2 linked regions of the Pseudobacter ginsenosidimutans genome follow. The protein of the gene in region 2 interacts with the protein of the main gene of each other region in a pairwise test. Links are inferred from orthologs where the notes say so. Each region holds a gene or a part of one and is shown on either strand. Other genes may lie near its edges.

What was found.
Region 1: the proteins of rpe (region 2) and eno interact in binary tests that used the Escherichia coli proteins (3 or more experiments, as listed by UniProt). The link is inferred for Pseudobacter ginsenosidimutans from one-to-one orthologs.

Annotation. Positions count from the first base shown.
Region 1 is NZ_CP042431.1:1,274,713-1,280,322, reverse strand. What follows is about bases 2,704-5,610. They hold eno (phosphopyruvate hydratase), read left to right. Parts: upstream 2,704-3,465; coding sequence 3,466-4,755; downstream 4,756-5,610. Other genes in these bases: FSB84_RS05080 (anti-sigma factor), read left to right, coding at 5,412-5,610; FSB84_RS05085 (FtsB family cell division protein), read left to right, coding at 4,858-5,154; gldA (gliding motility-associated ABC transporter ATP-binding subunit GldA), read left to right, coding at 2,704-3,456. Outside these bases: FSB84_RS05110 (SulP family inorganic anion transporter), read left to right, coding at 1-1,126; FSB84_RS05105 (carbonic anhydrase), read left to right, coding at 1,131-1,754; FSB84_RS05100 (carbonic anhydrase), read left to right, coding at 1,873-2,511; more of gldA, read left to right, coding at 2,536-2,703. UniProt on the Escherichia coli protein: Catalyzes the reversible conversion of 2-phosphoglycerate (2-PG) into phosphoenolpyruvate (PEP). It is essential for the degradation of carbohydrates via glycolysis.
Region 2 is NZ_CP042431.1:7,329,132-7,337,417, forward strand. Bases 3,120-6,000 are described here. They hold rpe (ribulose-phosphate 3-epimerase), read left to right. Parts: upstream 3,120-4,175; coding sequence 4,176-4,826; downstream 4,827-6,000. Other genes in these bases: FSB84_RS28710 (tetratricopeptide repeat protein), read left to right, coding at 3,167-4,165; FSB84_RS28720 (TonB-dependent receptor), read left to right, coding at 4,871-6,000. Also shown: FSB84_RS28685 (sensor histidine kinase), read right to left, coding at 1-225; FSB84_RS28690 (hypothetical protein), read right to left, coding at 270-650; FSB84_RS28695 (nuclear transport factor 2 family protein), read left to right, coding at 875-1,297; FSB84_RS28700 (hypothetical protein), read right to left, coding at 1,336-1,845; FSB84_RS28705 (TolB family protein), read right to left, coding at 1,906-3,012; more of FSB84_RS28720, read left to right, coding at 6,001-7,354. UniProt on the Escherichia coli protein: Catalyzes the reversible epimerization of D-ribulose 5-phosphate to D-xylulose 5-phosphate.

The DNA of each region.
Region 1 (5,610 bases), 6.1 Mb from region 2 along the record:
TAAGAATACATTTACTGAACTCTACTATTCTGTAAGATATATGTTGCCGGTGGCATTTGCATTAGGTGCAGTGTCTATCGCGTTGCAGGTATTCTGGGATAAGGTTCTGGTTAAAAAAGCTAAAGCGTTCAAGCTGATCCCTTCGGCGCTGATCGTTGTATTGCTGGGTGTAGGTGTTAATGAATGGCTGAAAGCCACCAATCCTACACTTGCGCTGGGCGCTTCACACCTGGTGAACATCCCGATGGCAGCATCTGCTGCGGAGTTCTTCACCTTCTTTTCATTCCCCGACTTCAGTCACCTGGGTAATATCACTGTGTGGACTACTGCCATTACATTGGCGATAGTAGCGAGCCTTGAAACCCTTTTGAACATCGAAGCGGCGGATGAGATGGACCCATACAAACGTGTTACTCCCAAGAACAGGGAGCTGATGGCGCAGGGTACAGGTAATATGCTCGCCGGTCTGATCGGTGGTCTGCCCATTACATCTGTGATCGTTCGTACTTCTGCTAACGTCAACGCAGGAGCGAGAACAAAGATGTCTGCAGTATTGCATGGTCTCCTGTTGCTGCTCTGCGTGGCGCTGATCCCCTTCCTGCTGAACATGATCCCTTTCGCATCACTGGCAGCAGTGCTGATCTATACAGGGTATAAGCTCTGTAAGCCCGCTCTTTTTGCGGAGTTCTACAAAAAGGGATGGACACAGTTCCTGCCTTTCGCGATCACCGTAGTAGCGATCCTGTTCACCAACCTCCTGATGGGCATCTTCATCGGATGTGTGGTAGCAATGTTCTTCGTACTGAGAAGCAATTTCAAATCCGCTGTATTTGTAGTGCACGACAGCAACAAATACCTGTTCCGCCTGCGGAAAGATGTGAGCTATCTCAACAAACCCATCATCAAGAACAAACTGGAAAAAGTTCCGGAGAATTCTTACGTGATGATCGATGCGCAGCGCGCAGACTTCATCGACAAAGATGTAGTGGAAGTGATCGAAGACTTCATGAAAGCAGCGCCATTGAAAGACATTACTGTTGAACTGAAAAAAAGTGTTTACAAAGACCAGGGCTTCTCGGTGAACGGAAACGGTGCTCACCAGGAAATTCTGGCATCTAAAAACTAATGTTATGCAAGCAATTGAAAAATTACTCCTCGAGAATAAAGCATGGGCACAAGAAAAAGTAAATGAAGATCCTACCTTCTTCAAAAGACTGGAAAATGTACAAAAGCCAGAGTTCCTCTGGATTGGTTGCAGCGACAGCCGCGTGCCTGCCAATGAGATCACCAATACAGTTCCCGGTGAGATCTTCGTTCACCGCAATATCGCCAACCTGGTGGTGGAAGATGATGTGAACTGCCTCAGTGTTCTGGAATATGCAGTGGTGCATCTGAAAGTGAAACATGTGATCGTTTGTGGTCACTATAACTGCGGTGGTGTGAAAGCTGCCATGACAGACCAGAGCTTTGGTATCATCGACAAGTGGATCATCGGTATCAAGGAGCTCTATGAAGAGCACCGCAAAGAGATCGATGCGCTCGAGAATGAAGCTGACCGTGTGAACCTGATGGTAGAGCACAACGTACGCAAACAAGTGCTCAACCTGGCCAAGACAGATACTATCCAGAAGATCTGGGCGCGCGAAGAAAGGCCCCATATCCATGGTTGGGTATATGGTCTGAAAGATGGTCATATCAAACAAATCTTCAGCCTCGCACCTCCGGTGAAGAAGCTGAACTACCAGATCGTTTAATCGATTTTTGACCAATACATCCGTTTAATTAGCGGTGTGCGGGTAAGCCGGGCAGCAGAACTGTTGGCCGGATTTTACCCGTATACCGCTATATTTGTGGGAATCAAATCCAACTGGTATGTGGAGTGAATCCTACAAAAGGCTATTGGCAGAAAACAAAGTATGGGCAAACAGTAAAGTGAGCGGAGACCCTGAGTATTTCCACCGCCTGGCGAAACTGCAGACACCCGAATTCCTCTGGATCGGCTGCAGCGACAGTCGTGTTCCCGCCAATGAGATCACCAATACACAACCCGGAGAGATCTTCGTTCACCGCAATGTGGCCAACCTGGTTGTACATACAGACGTGAACCTGCTGGCTGTTCTGGATTATGCTGTGAACCATCTCAAAGTAAAACATGTGATCGTCTGTGGCCATTATGGATGTGGTGGCGTAAAGGCTGCCATGACCAATACAGATTACAAACTGGTGCTGAACATGTGGCTCCGCAATATCAAGGACGTATACCGTCTTCACCGCGAAGAACTGGATGCGTTGACGGAAGAAGAAATGAAGTTCGACCGCCTGGTGGAACTCAACGTCAAAGAACAACTCACCAATCTAGCTAAAACCTCCATCATTCAAAGAGCCTGGCAACAGGAGCAACGACCTGATCTCCACGGCTGGGTATACGGACTCAAAGATGGTCTTATCAATGTTGCGTACGAAATGAAGGCCGGGAGCGTTATAGATGATCTTTATAAATACGAGTTCTAATCATCCCACAAATCCTACGTTGATATGAGCATTGAAGTGAAAGGGCTCACAAAGAACTATGGTGAACAGAAAGCGGTGAACGATGTGTCTTTTGCCATCGGAAGGGGAGAGATCGTTGGTTTTCTCGGTCCCAATGGCGCCGGAAAGAGCACCACCATGAAGATCATCACTGGTTACCTGGCTGCAGATGCAGGCCAGGCCGTTGTTTGCGGCATCGATGTGAAGGAAAGGCCGCTGGAAGCCAAAGCAAAGATCGGGTACCTTCCCGAAGCCAATCCCCTTTACTTCGATATGTATGTGCGCGAGTATCTCGATTTTGTTGCCGATGTACACCATGTGCAATACAAAAAACAAACCATCGAGAAAGTAATTGAAACCGTTGGCCTCACACCCGAAAGCAAAAAAAAGATCGGGCAATTGTCGAAAGGATATAAACAGCGTGTTGGCCTTGCTGCTGCACTCATACATGATCCCGAAGTGCTGGTGCTGGATGAGCCTACCACCGGCCTCGATCCCAACCAGATCCTCGAGATCAGGGAACTGATCAGAACATTGGGTGTAAACAAGACTGTTATTTTTTCTTCCCATATCCTCCAGGAAGTGGAGGCCATCTGCGATCGCGTAGTGATCATCAACAAAGGCCAGCTGGTGGCAGATGATAGCCTCACAGCGCTTCGCAGCCGTTCAAATCATACAGCCACGCTGAAAGTGATTTTCAAGGAACCGCTGGAAGCCGCATGGATGGAGCGTTTGAGCGCAGTAGACAAAGTGAACCGCATCACCCCTAACGAATGGGAGTTAGTTTGCAAAGATGTGCAGGAAGCTAATAAACAATTGATGGAACTCGCTTTGCAACACAATCTGAATATCGTTTCTTTGCAATCCGGTGAACAAAGTCTGGAAGAAGTTTTCCGGAGCCTCACATCATCATCAACAAAACAATAAAATTGAATCATGAGTTACATTGCTGACATTCATGCAAGACAGATCTTAGATAGCCGTGGTAATCCTACTGTGGAAGTAGATGTGACCACTGAAGAAGGATTCTCAGGAAGAGCTGCAGTTCCAAGTGGCGCATCAACCGGAAAACACGAAGCTGTTGAGCTGCGTGATGGTGACAAAGGCGTGTACATGGGCAAAGGCGTTTTGCAGGCAGTAAAGAATGTGAACGAGATCATTGCTGAACAACTGATCGGCATCGACGTTACCGAACAAGCATATATAGACGAGCAACTCATCAACATCGATGGTACTGAAAATAAAGCCAAGCTTGGCGCTAACGCCACACTGGCTGTTTCAATGGCTGTAGCAAAAGCGGCTGCAGAAGAAACCGGTCTTCCGCTCTTCCGTTACCTCGGTGGCGTGAATGCAACTGTACTGCCCATTCCGATGATGAACATCCTGAATGGTGGTGCACACGCAGACAATAAGATCGACTTCCAGGAATTCATGGTGATCCCTGTAGGCGCTGAAACCTTCAGCCAGGGCCTGCGCTGGGGCGTTGAAATTTTCCATCACCTTAAGTCCGTTCTGAAAAAGAAAGGATACAGCACCAATGTAGGTGATGAAGGTGGCTTTGCTCCGGATATCCAGAGCAATGAAGAAGCTATTGAAACTGTTCTCGAAGCCATCACTGCTGCTGGTTACAAACCCGGATCTGAAATTGCTATCGCGATGGATGCCGCCAGCACAGAAATGTGGGACGAAAAAACAAACGGCTACAAATTCTACAAGAGCACCAATAAAGTGATCACCTCCGATGATATGGTGAACTATTGGGCCAACTGGGTGAAACAATATCCTATCGTATCTATCGAAGACGGTATGGCCGAAGATGACTGGGAAGGTTGGAAAAACCTCACACAAGCCATCGGCAGCAAATGCCAGCTGGTAGGTGACGATCTTTTTGTTACCAACGTAAAACGTCTGAAACAGGGTATCGATAAGAATATCGCCAACAGCATCCTGATCAAAGTGAATCAGATCGGAACTGTAACTGAAACCATCAACGCTGTGCAGCTGGCGCAGACCAATGGCTTCAATACCATTATGAGCCACCGCAGCGGTGAAACTGAAGACACTACTATCGCTGACCTGGCAGTTGCCCTGAACTGCGGACAGATCAAAACTGGTTCTGCCAGCCGTACAGACCGTATGGCCAAGTACAACCAACTGCTCCGCATTGAAGAAATGTTGGCTGAGACCGCCATTTATCCGAAAGGAAGGATTAAATTTGGTAAGTAAGCTTTTTGACTGAATTCAATTCCAAATAGTTTTCCGGATGGATCAGAAAGTGATAGCGGCCTGATTTTCGCTATCGTTTTCTGATCCTCCATTTTATATAACATGAAGCTCATCTCCCGCATCCCAGCCTGGTTAAAGAACAAATACATCCTCACCACCCTTGTATTTGTTGTATGGATCCTCTTCTTTGACGACCAGGATATCTTCACCACTTACTTCAAACATAAATCCGAGCTCCACAAGCTGGAGGAGAGCCGGGATTATTACCTGGACCAGATCAAATTAACCAAATCGGAGCTTGAACAACTCAAATCAGACAAATCCACCCTGGAGAAGTTTGCCCGTGAAAAATACTGGATGAAGAAAGAAAATGAGGACCTGTTCATTCTTCCCGAATAATTTTCCAGCTCCATACTGTTGTGAATAGCTGATTATCAACCTTTCCCGCTAAAAGTTTTCCCGGGATTGTCCACGATGGTAGTTTTACTATTTGACCGGTGGTGGTTATGGTTTACCTTGCCAGCCCCCTGTTCCTGCATATTATATTTCCAATACCTTTGTACAATAAAGAGGAACCAACCCACGTTTATTAATCACGGACGGACATCCGAATTGACTCTTCGGAACTATTTATTCAAGGACAAAAAGGATTGCCTATGACAGTTCTCTTTACACCAGAGGAACTCGTACAGTATTTGTATAATGAAACTTCCCCCGAGAAAACCGCAGCGATAGAGGCCGCTTTACAGGAAGACTGGACCCTTCGTGAAAAGCTGGAAGTGCTGAAAGCATCCAGGAAAACGCTCAATGCCCTGGTAGAATCACCCAGGCATGAGGCAGTACTGAATGTACTCA
Region 2 (8,286 bases):
ATAATTCTTAAGGAAGCTGATCTCGGTAGACAGCGGCACTTTCTCTTTCGGAGCCTCGTCCACAAAATAGCGCATGATACTGGAGAGCCTTGCGATCACCGTTGCAGCAAGATCACTTTTTGTATACGCGAGATAATAGATATTGTTGAGTGTATTGAAAAGAAAATGCGGTTGTACCTGGGCTTTCAGCAGATTCAGCTCTGCAGCGGCCTGCTGCAGCTGCATGGATTCCTGTTTTCGTTGAAGATGGAAATAATCGTCCAGGATATTCAATATGGCGCCCAGGAAGAATGCCAGGCTGATAGTGATGGTGCTGAACAGGAATTGGGCCAGGCTGAATTTATAGAACCCTGTTGCGGATGATATGGGAAGAGCAGATAATATTCAAGGGCCATACGAAGGAAGATCAATGGCAGGAGAAAGAGAATAGAATAAATAAAGAATTCTGTTTTCCTGTTCCTCCTCCAGTATTTCGGCATCAACCACAGAGCATTGGTATAAACACAAATGATGTAAGAGCCCACACCAATGCCACAGGACGTTACCGCCAGGTAAACCGTTTCCCATTTCTGTACACTATACAGTAATAGAAAAAGGAAAAAGAAGATCCAGGTTATGCATTGCAGCCATATCAGTTTCCGGGTAAACACTACAAATCGTTTTAGGGCTTAACAAATTACACAAATTAACGGTCTGATCCACAAACAGTGTTTTTCCTTCGACCCATTCCCTGTTTTTTTCGATCCATTGCCGGAAAGGGTTTCGGTCGAAAAAAAACGGGAAGGCAACGAAGCAGCTTCCACACACACCGTCAGGTGTTTAATATTGCTTCACAAACCTTATACCTGCAAACTCACCTTAAAAAACAAGACAAATGAAAAAACTGGGATCTATTTTGTTCACTGCAACACTGGCCACTGCTCTGGTTGGTCAGGCAAATGCACAAACGAATGACGAAGAAACTGCTGTACGGGCCTGCCTGCTGCTGTACCTGAGCTTCGATGCTGCGCAGATGGAAAAAGCCTTCCATCAAAGCGGTACAGTGAAACATATCGATAACAAGACCGGGGAATATAAAGATGAGACCGTGGCAGCATTCCTCACCCGCGTAAGAGCAATCACCACAAAGCCTGAAAGAAAATCAGAGATCGTTTCTCTGAATATCGAAGGAACAGCTGCGCAGGCTAAGATCAGGATCGAACAGAAGGATCTGACCTTTACAGATTATATGAACCTGCTGAAGATAGATGGGACCTGGAGAATTGTGAGCAAGATCTTCCAGCGCACGGATAAATGATATGGATGCAAGGGTGTAAGATGCCCTTACTTTGTGTTTTAAAAAAACGGTCGTCCTTTCCAGGACGACCTAATTCTTTTTAGAGGGTATGCATTCTTATTGCATGCCGGGGAACAGCGGCCTTGACCAGGGATAGTTGCCAGCATCACCATCAGCGCAATGAGGAAACACCAGAAAGCTTTCTTGTGAACAGCAGGGCTGGTGGCTCTTTTTACAGCGCCACGGCCAACGGTGATCAGCACGATGGCGATGATCATTCCAACCGGATGCTCGATAGCCAGCTTACGGACTGCTCCGTTTTTCATCACTTCTCCCATACCTGCAGCCTGGATCATTTTCAATCCAAAGTCACCGGCAAACCACTGGTACAATCCGATCAGCAAAGTGATATGCGCAGCAATCATCAGGAAGAGATCGATCTTTTTGTCACCCGCATTCACTGGTCGTTTACTGTTCATACCAGCCAGATGTCTGAAAATGGCAATGATGATCAGCACCAGGATCACCCAGCGCAGCAGGTTGTGTAGATGAAGAAGACCATTATACATAGCAAGAAATTTGCGTGAAGGTACAGCGCAAATCCTAATTAGACCAGTTTTCAGGGAATCTTAATCTTCCCAGTCAGCAATGAAAATATTGGTATCCCTGGTACCGCCATTGTTGCGGTTACTGCAGAAAACGATCTGCCTTCCGGAATAGCTGAACATGGGGAATGCGTCGAAGCCTTTGTCCCTGCTCACTTTCTGCAGGTTGCTTCCGTCGCCGTTCATCGTATACATATTGAAGGGAAATCCTCTTTTGTATTCATGATTGGATGCAAAAATGATGCGCTTGCTGTCAGGCATGAACGAAGGTGCCCAGTTTGCCTGTCCCAGTTTGGTAACCTGTTGTACATTATTCCCGTCTGCATCTGCCACAAATACTTCCATATTGGTGGGAGCAACCAGCCCTTCTGCCAGCAACGCTTTGTATTCAGCCAGCTCTGTTTCATTCCCTGGACGTGATGCGCGCCAGATCAGTTTCTTTCCATCGGGGCTGAACCAGGCGCCGCCATCATAACCTGGCGTATGAGTGATCCTTTTCTCTTTTCCTGTTTTTAAGTCCATCACATACAATTCAAGATCACCATCTTTCACACTGGTGTACACCATCTTTTTTCCATCGGGCGATAAAGTGGCTTCAGCATCATAACCCGCACTATTGGTGAGTTGCTTCACGATCTTTCCATCGAGGTCCGCCATGAAAATATCATAGCTGCCGTATAACGGCCAGATGTATTTATTGCCGTATTTGGATCGATCGGGAACAGGTGGACATTCATCGCCTCCCAAATGCGTGGAAGCATAGATGATATGTTTGCCGTCTTTGGTGAAGAAGCCGCAGGTTGTGCGTCCTTTGCCGGTGCTGATCAATTTGTATTCGAAAGGTTTTCCGGGCTCCGGAATCCGGCCTGCAAAGATCTGATCACAGCTCAAACCGTCTTTCGCACTGGTCCGCTGGAATACCAGCCATTTCCCATCAAAACTGAAATAAGCCTCCGCATTGTCGCCACCAAATGTGAGCTGACGGATATTCCTGAAATGTGATTCACCCGGAAACTGAATGGTGTCCCTGGTTCCGGCCCATTCCGGGATCAATTGAAAAGGTTTGCTGAATGCACTGAAAATGCAGACGGCAAAGAGGATGGCCGCCGGTAACAAAAGAAGCTTTCTCATGATTCACAAAGTTTAAATTGCGGGGTGCGAAGGCGGGGCAAAGGTATTTTTGTAAACCACTATTTTTGTCAGAATATTGTCATAACACACTTGCATAAAAACGGTTAGCTTTGCTGGCCTGCTGTTTGTTTGCAGGATCGATTCAATGAGCATTATGATCAACACCAGGAACAGTTTCATTTTCGGCCTCTGCCTGATCTTGCTTGCAGCCTGCGGAGGCGCAGACCAGTCGGCGAGCGGCCTGTTGAACAAAGCGCCCTACAAGGGATTGACAGATTCCATCGCCCGTTTCCCACAGGACGCGGACTTATATAAGAAGAGAGCCGTGCTGCTTTCGCTCAATAACAAACATGAGCTGGCCACTGCTGATTACCAACAAGCCTGGAAAATGGCGCCCGATGAAAATACAGGTCAGGAATTTGTTGCCAACCTCCTGCTCGTGAACCAGCCACTGGAAGCCGTTGCACTCCTGAAAGAATGCACCGTTAAGTTCCCGGAAAACCCTGAATTCAGGCGCAGGCTCAGTGAAGTGCTGATCCAGACCGGCAATAATTCCGCCGCGCTGAAAGAATACGATGAGATCATCGGGATCGATTCCGCCAATTTCGAAGCCTGGTATGAAAAAGGCGTGCTCTTGGCCAGAACAGGCGATACCACTGCTGCTATCACCTCACTGCAACGTGCATACGAATTACAACCGATCTATTTCATCGGCAATACACTTGCAGACATCTATGCAGCCAGCATGGACCCACGTACAGTCCCCTTCTGCGATACACTTATCGCCAGGGATTCACTCAAGATCCAGGTAGAGCCACATTTTATCAAAGGAAGATATTACGCTGATTCAAAACTTTACCAGGAAGCCTTACAGGAGTTTGAAGCCTGCATCCGCCTCGACTGGAAGTTCACCGATGCACATCTTGAAAAAGGACTCGTGTATTTCGAAATGAAGGATTACAAAAAAGCATTGGAGACTTTCACCTTCACCACCACCGTCTCCAACAGCAATGCCGATGCATGGTACTGGATGGGACGCTGCTATGAAGCGATGGGTGATAAAGAGAATGCCATCGCCAACTACCGCAAAGCCTATGCGCTCGATAAAGGCTTCATCGAAGCCAGGGAAAGAGCCAAACAACTGAACAAATAAACAAATCATTATGCCCATTATTGCCCCCTCTTTGCTCGCCGCTGATTTTCTACATCTGCAGGAAGAATGCGATATGCTGAATAAAAGTGAAGCCGACTGGTTCCACCTGGATGTAATGGATGGCAGATTTGTTCCCAATATCAGTTATGGCCTGCCCGTAATAGAACAGATCCGCAAAACCACTAAAAAGGTTTGCGATGTGCACCTCATGATCCTCGAACCGGAGAAATATGCGGAAGCATTCAAAAATGCAGGCGCCGATATTCTCACCGTTCATATCGAAGCCTGTGTACACCTGCACCGCAACCTGCAACAGATCAGGAGCCTCGGTATGAAGACCGGCGTTGCCCTCAACCCGCATACACCTGTGAGCCTGTTGCAGGACGTGATCCAGGACATCGATATGGTATTGATCATGAGCGTGAACCCGGGTTTTGGTGGGCAAACATTCATCCCCCATACACTCGAAAAGCTCAAACAACTGCGCCGCATGGTGGATGAAAAGAAACTGCCCACCATCATTGAAGTGGATGGAGGCGTAACCCTGGATAATGCCGCTTCCATCGTACAGGCCGGCGCCACAGCACTGGTGGCAGGCAGTAGCGTGTTCAAATCACCCGATCCCATTGCCACTATCGCCCAATTGAAACGGGTTGGGTGATCCGGAAATTTCTACTAATTTCGACAGCACAAAAAATACTGCCGGTGAGAGCTATCCTGCTTACGTTGGTTTACCTGATGCTTATCCTTCCCCAGGCTGCCCTTGCCCAGAAAAAACCTGCGACGCTTTCAGGGAAAGTGGTGGATGAAAATGAAAATCCACTGGCCAGGGTTTCTGTAACCATATTGGGTAAACGAAATGGCGTATCCACTTCCGATTCCGGCACATTCACCATACAAGCGCCTTCAGACAAAGCATTCGCACTGGTATTCTCCTTCACCGGTTACAAATCCGTTCAGCGTAATTTCCTGCTCAGCGAGAACGAAGCTGAATATGTGGTAGTGCGAATGGAACGCGGCACAGGTATGCTGGACTCTGTAGTGGTAACCGATCAACGTCAAAGACGCGAAGCAGGCCTCGTGCTCATCAATCCAAAGAACGCCATCAATATCCCCGCACCCGGCGGCGGCATCGAAAGCCTCATCAAAGTATTTGTTGGATCGAATAACGAACTCACTTCACAATATTCCGTACGCGGTGGCAACTATGATGAGAACCTCGTGTACGTAAATGATTTCGAGATCTTCCGTCCTTACCTCGTCCGGAGCGGACAACAGGAAGGTCTCAGCTTCATCAATCCCGAGCTTGCCCGCAATGTGAGTTTCTACAATGGAGGCTTCCAGGCCCGCTATGGCGATAAGATGAGCTCTGTACTGGATATCCAGTACAAGAAACCCAAAACTTTCGGCGGCTCTGCCTACATCGGATTACTGGAACAGGGCCTGCACCTGGAAGGTGCATCGAAGAACGGCAAATTCACTTATCTCGTTGGCGTCCGTAACAGGAGCAACCGAAACCTGCTCAGCAGCCAGGAAACAAAAGGCAACTATGTTCCCTCTTCCGCCGATCTGCAGGCGCAACTCACGTATCAGATCAATCAACGCAATTCACTTGAACTGCTTGGCAATATCTCCCAGACAAAATTCACGCTGATGCCTGAATACAGCCAGCTGACCAGCAGTGTGTTCTCGCCGCTTTTCAGCGCCAACCTGGGCCTCGACATTTTCTTCGAAGGAAGGGAGGAAGATCGATATCGCACCAATATGATCGGCCTAGCCTGGATCCAGCAGCTCAACAAAAAACTTCGCCTCAAATGGATGGCCAGCCGATTCGAGAACGATGAAAAAGAATCCATCGACATCATGGGCGCCTATCTCTTCGGAGACCGCTCTTTCGATAAAGGCAAGCCGGAATTCGGCATGATCACCAATCCGCTGGGCGCCGGCGTGTACCAGAATTTCGCCCGCAACAAACTCAATATCGCCCTCTACAATTTCTCACACAAAGGAAGCTACGACCAGGGCAAACATTTTATCCAGTGGGGACAAACAGTAGAACGTCAAAGCATAACCGATAAGCTCAATGAATGGGAATACCAGGATTCTGCCGGCTACAATATTCCCTACAATCCCAATATGTTCGAGCTCAGCAAAGTGCTGAAAGCAAAAGCTGATATCGATGTGCTGCGCTTGTCTGGCTACATTCAGGACAATATCATTTTCCACGATTCGTCCGACTTCACATTACAGGCCGGTGTACGTTACAATTACAATGACCTCAACAAAGAGTTCCTGCTCTCGCCCCGTATCGGTTTCAGCTGGAAACCCGGCAACTGGGAACGCGATATCATTTTCCGCGGCGCCGCAGGTCTCTATCATCAACCGCCGTTTTACCGTGAGCTTCGCCGTTATGACGGCACCATCAACAAAGACCTGAAAGCACAAAAAAGCTGGCAGATCGCAGGTGGCATGGATTACAATTTCAGATCCGGCAACCGCCCCTTCCGCTTCACCGCAGAAGCGTACTACAAGAACATGTGGGATGTTGTTCCCTACGATATAGACAATGTGCGGATCCGTTACTTCGGTGAGAACCGCGCCAAAGCCTACGCCACCGGCCTGGAGCTCCGCCTCTTCGGCGAACTGGTGAAGGATGCAGAAAGCTGGGTCAGCCTCGGATTCATGCGTACACGCGAAGACCTCGATAAAGACACTTACTACGATTACACACTCGACGATAACAATAATCCTACCGACAGCACCCTCAAAGAAGGAGGCTGGTTTCGCCGCCCTTCCGACAGACTGGTCACTTTCGGCATGTTCCTGCAGGATTATCTCGCCACCAACAAGAATTTCAAAGTATACCTTAACTTTCTCTACGGCAGCAACCTTCCTTACAATATTCCCAACAGCGTGAAATACCGCAATGCCCTGGAGATCGATCCGTATATCCGAATAGACATCGGCTTCAGCGCCCTCCTGCTCGACAGCGAGAAGAGCAACCGCCGCAGTCATAACCCCTTCCGCAACTTCGAAAATATCTGGGCCACCCTGGAAGTGTTCAATCTCATCGACCGCGACAATACCATTTCCTACATGCTGATCAAGGATTTTTCCAACACAGTATTTGCCATGCCCAACAGGCTTACGCCACGCTTACTTAACCTGAAACTGATCGCCCGTTTTTAGATCAGCCTGATATTAAATTCCATTTCTCACCTATGCATTATCGTTATTCAGCAATTCATTGCTGCCGGCATCAGATTTTCTAAAGGTGACCGATAACCGCTTTGATCGTCCATTTTTCTTCCCAATTCCCACGCTGTTCCCGTTCCGGGACTGGCAGTGCTTGTGCCAAAATCATATGTAGTTGAAAATCAGCTATCCTATACTCTGGCACCAGTTTGGCATTTTGATAAACATCAACCGAACCGGAATATGTCACATCAAAATATTGAATAGAGGATAAGGTAAGGTTGAGGACTCTGGTTGTAGCATTGCTGTCTCGGGTTTGTTCGATTGAGGTGAGGAAACAAACCAACGCGGGAGATTAATTATTGAGCTTTTGTAGCAGAGATGGATCGGTGGAATATTATTAAACTTCTTCGCTTATGTTTCCAAGACCTCAATCGAACATACCCTCGTCAGCATTTCTCCGAATGTGCAACATTCAATGATGATAATTTAGGCAATAACAAATTATTTCAGATTATTTGAACACCAGATCAGTGTTCATTTTTTTTATTTTATGATTCTCCCCAACAGTTGAGTAGTCATAAGTTATTACACTATCCTGTAACCTGCTACAGTACTTCATTTCAGACACTCGTATTCCTGGTCAATATCAAATGATTGATAACAATTATTAGATTACAGTTAATCATTAACGTTACTTCGACAGAGATTCAACCTCATTGAATTGGAAGGTATTTCAAAATAAGTTGCTGCAATGGTCACTGCTATTGATTCATTGCGTTTTATCATGTACAAGATCAATTCCTGTATGCTCAATTGAAATCAACTATTTAATTGCCTTGAATATTTACAAGTTCTATTTCCTCAATCTTCCGGAAAGAAAAATTGCCGCACCTCCAGCTTATGGAGCAAAGGGATAATGAAAA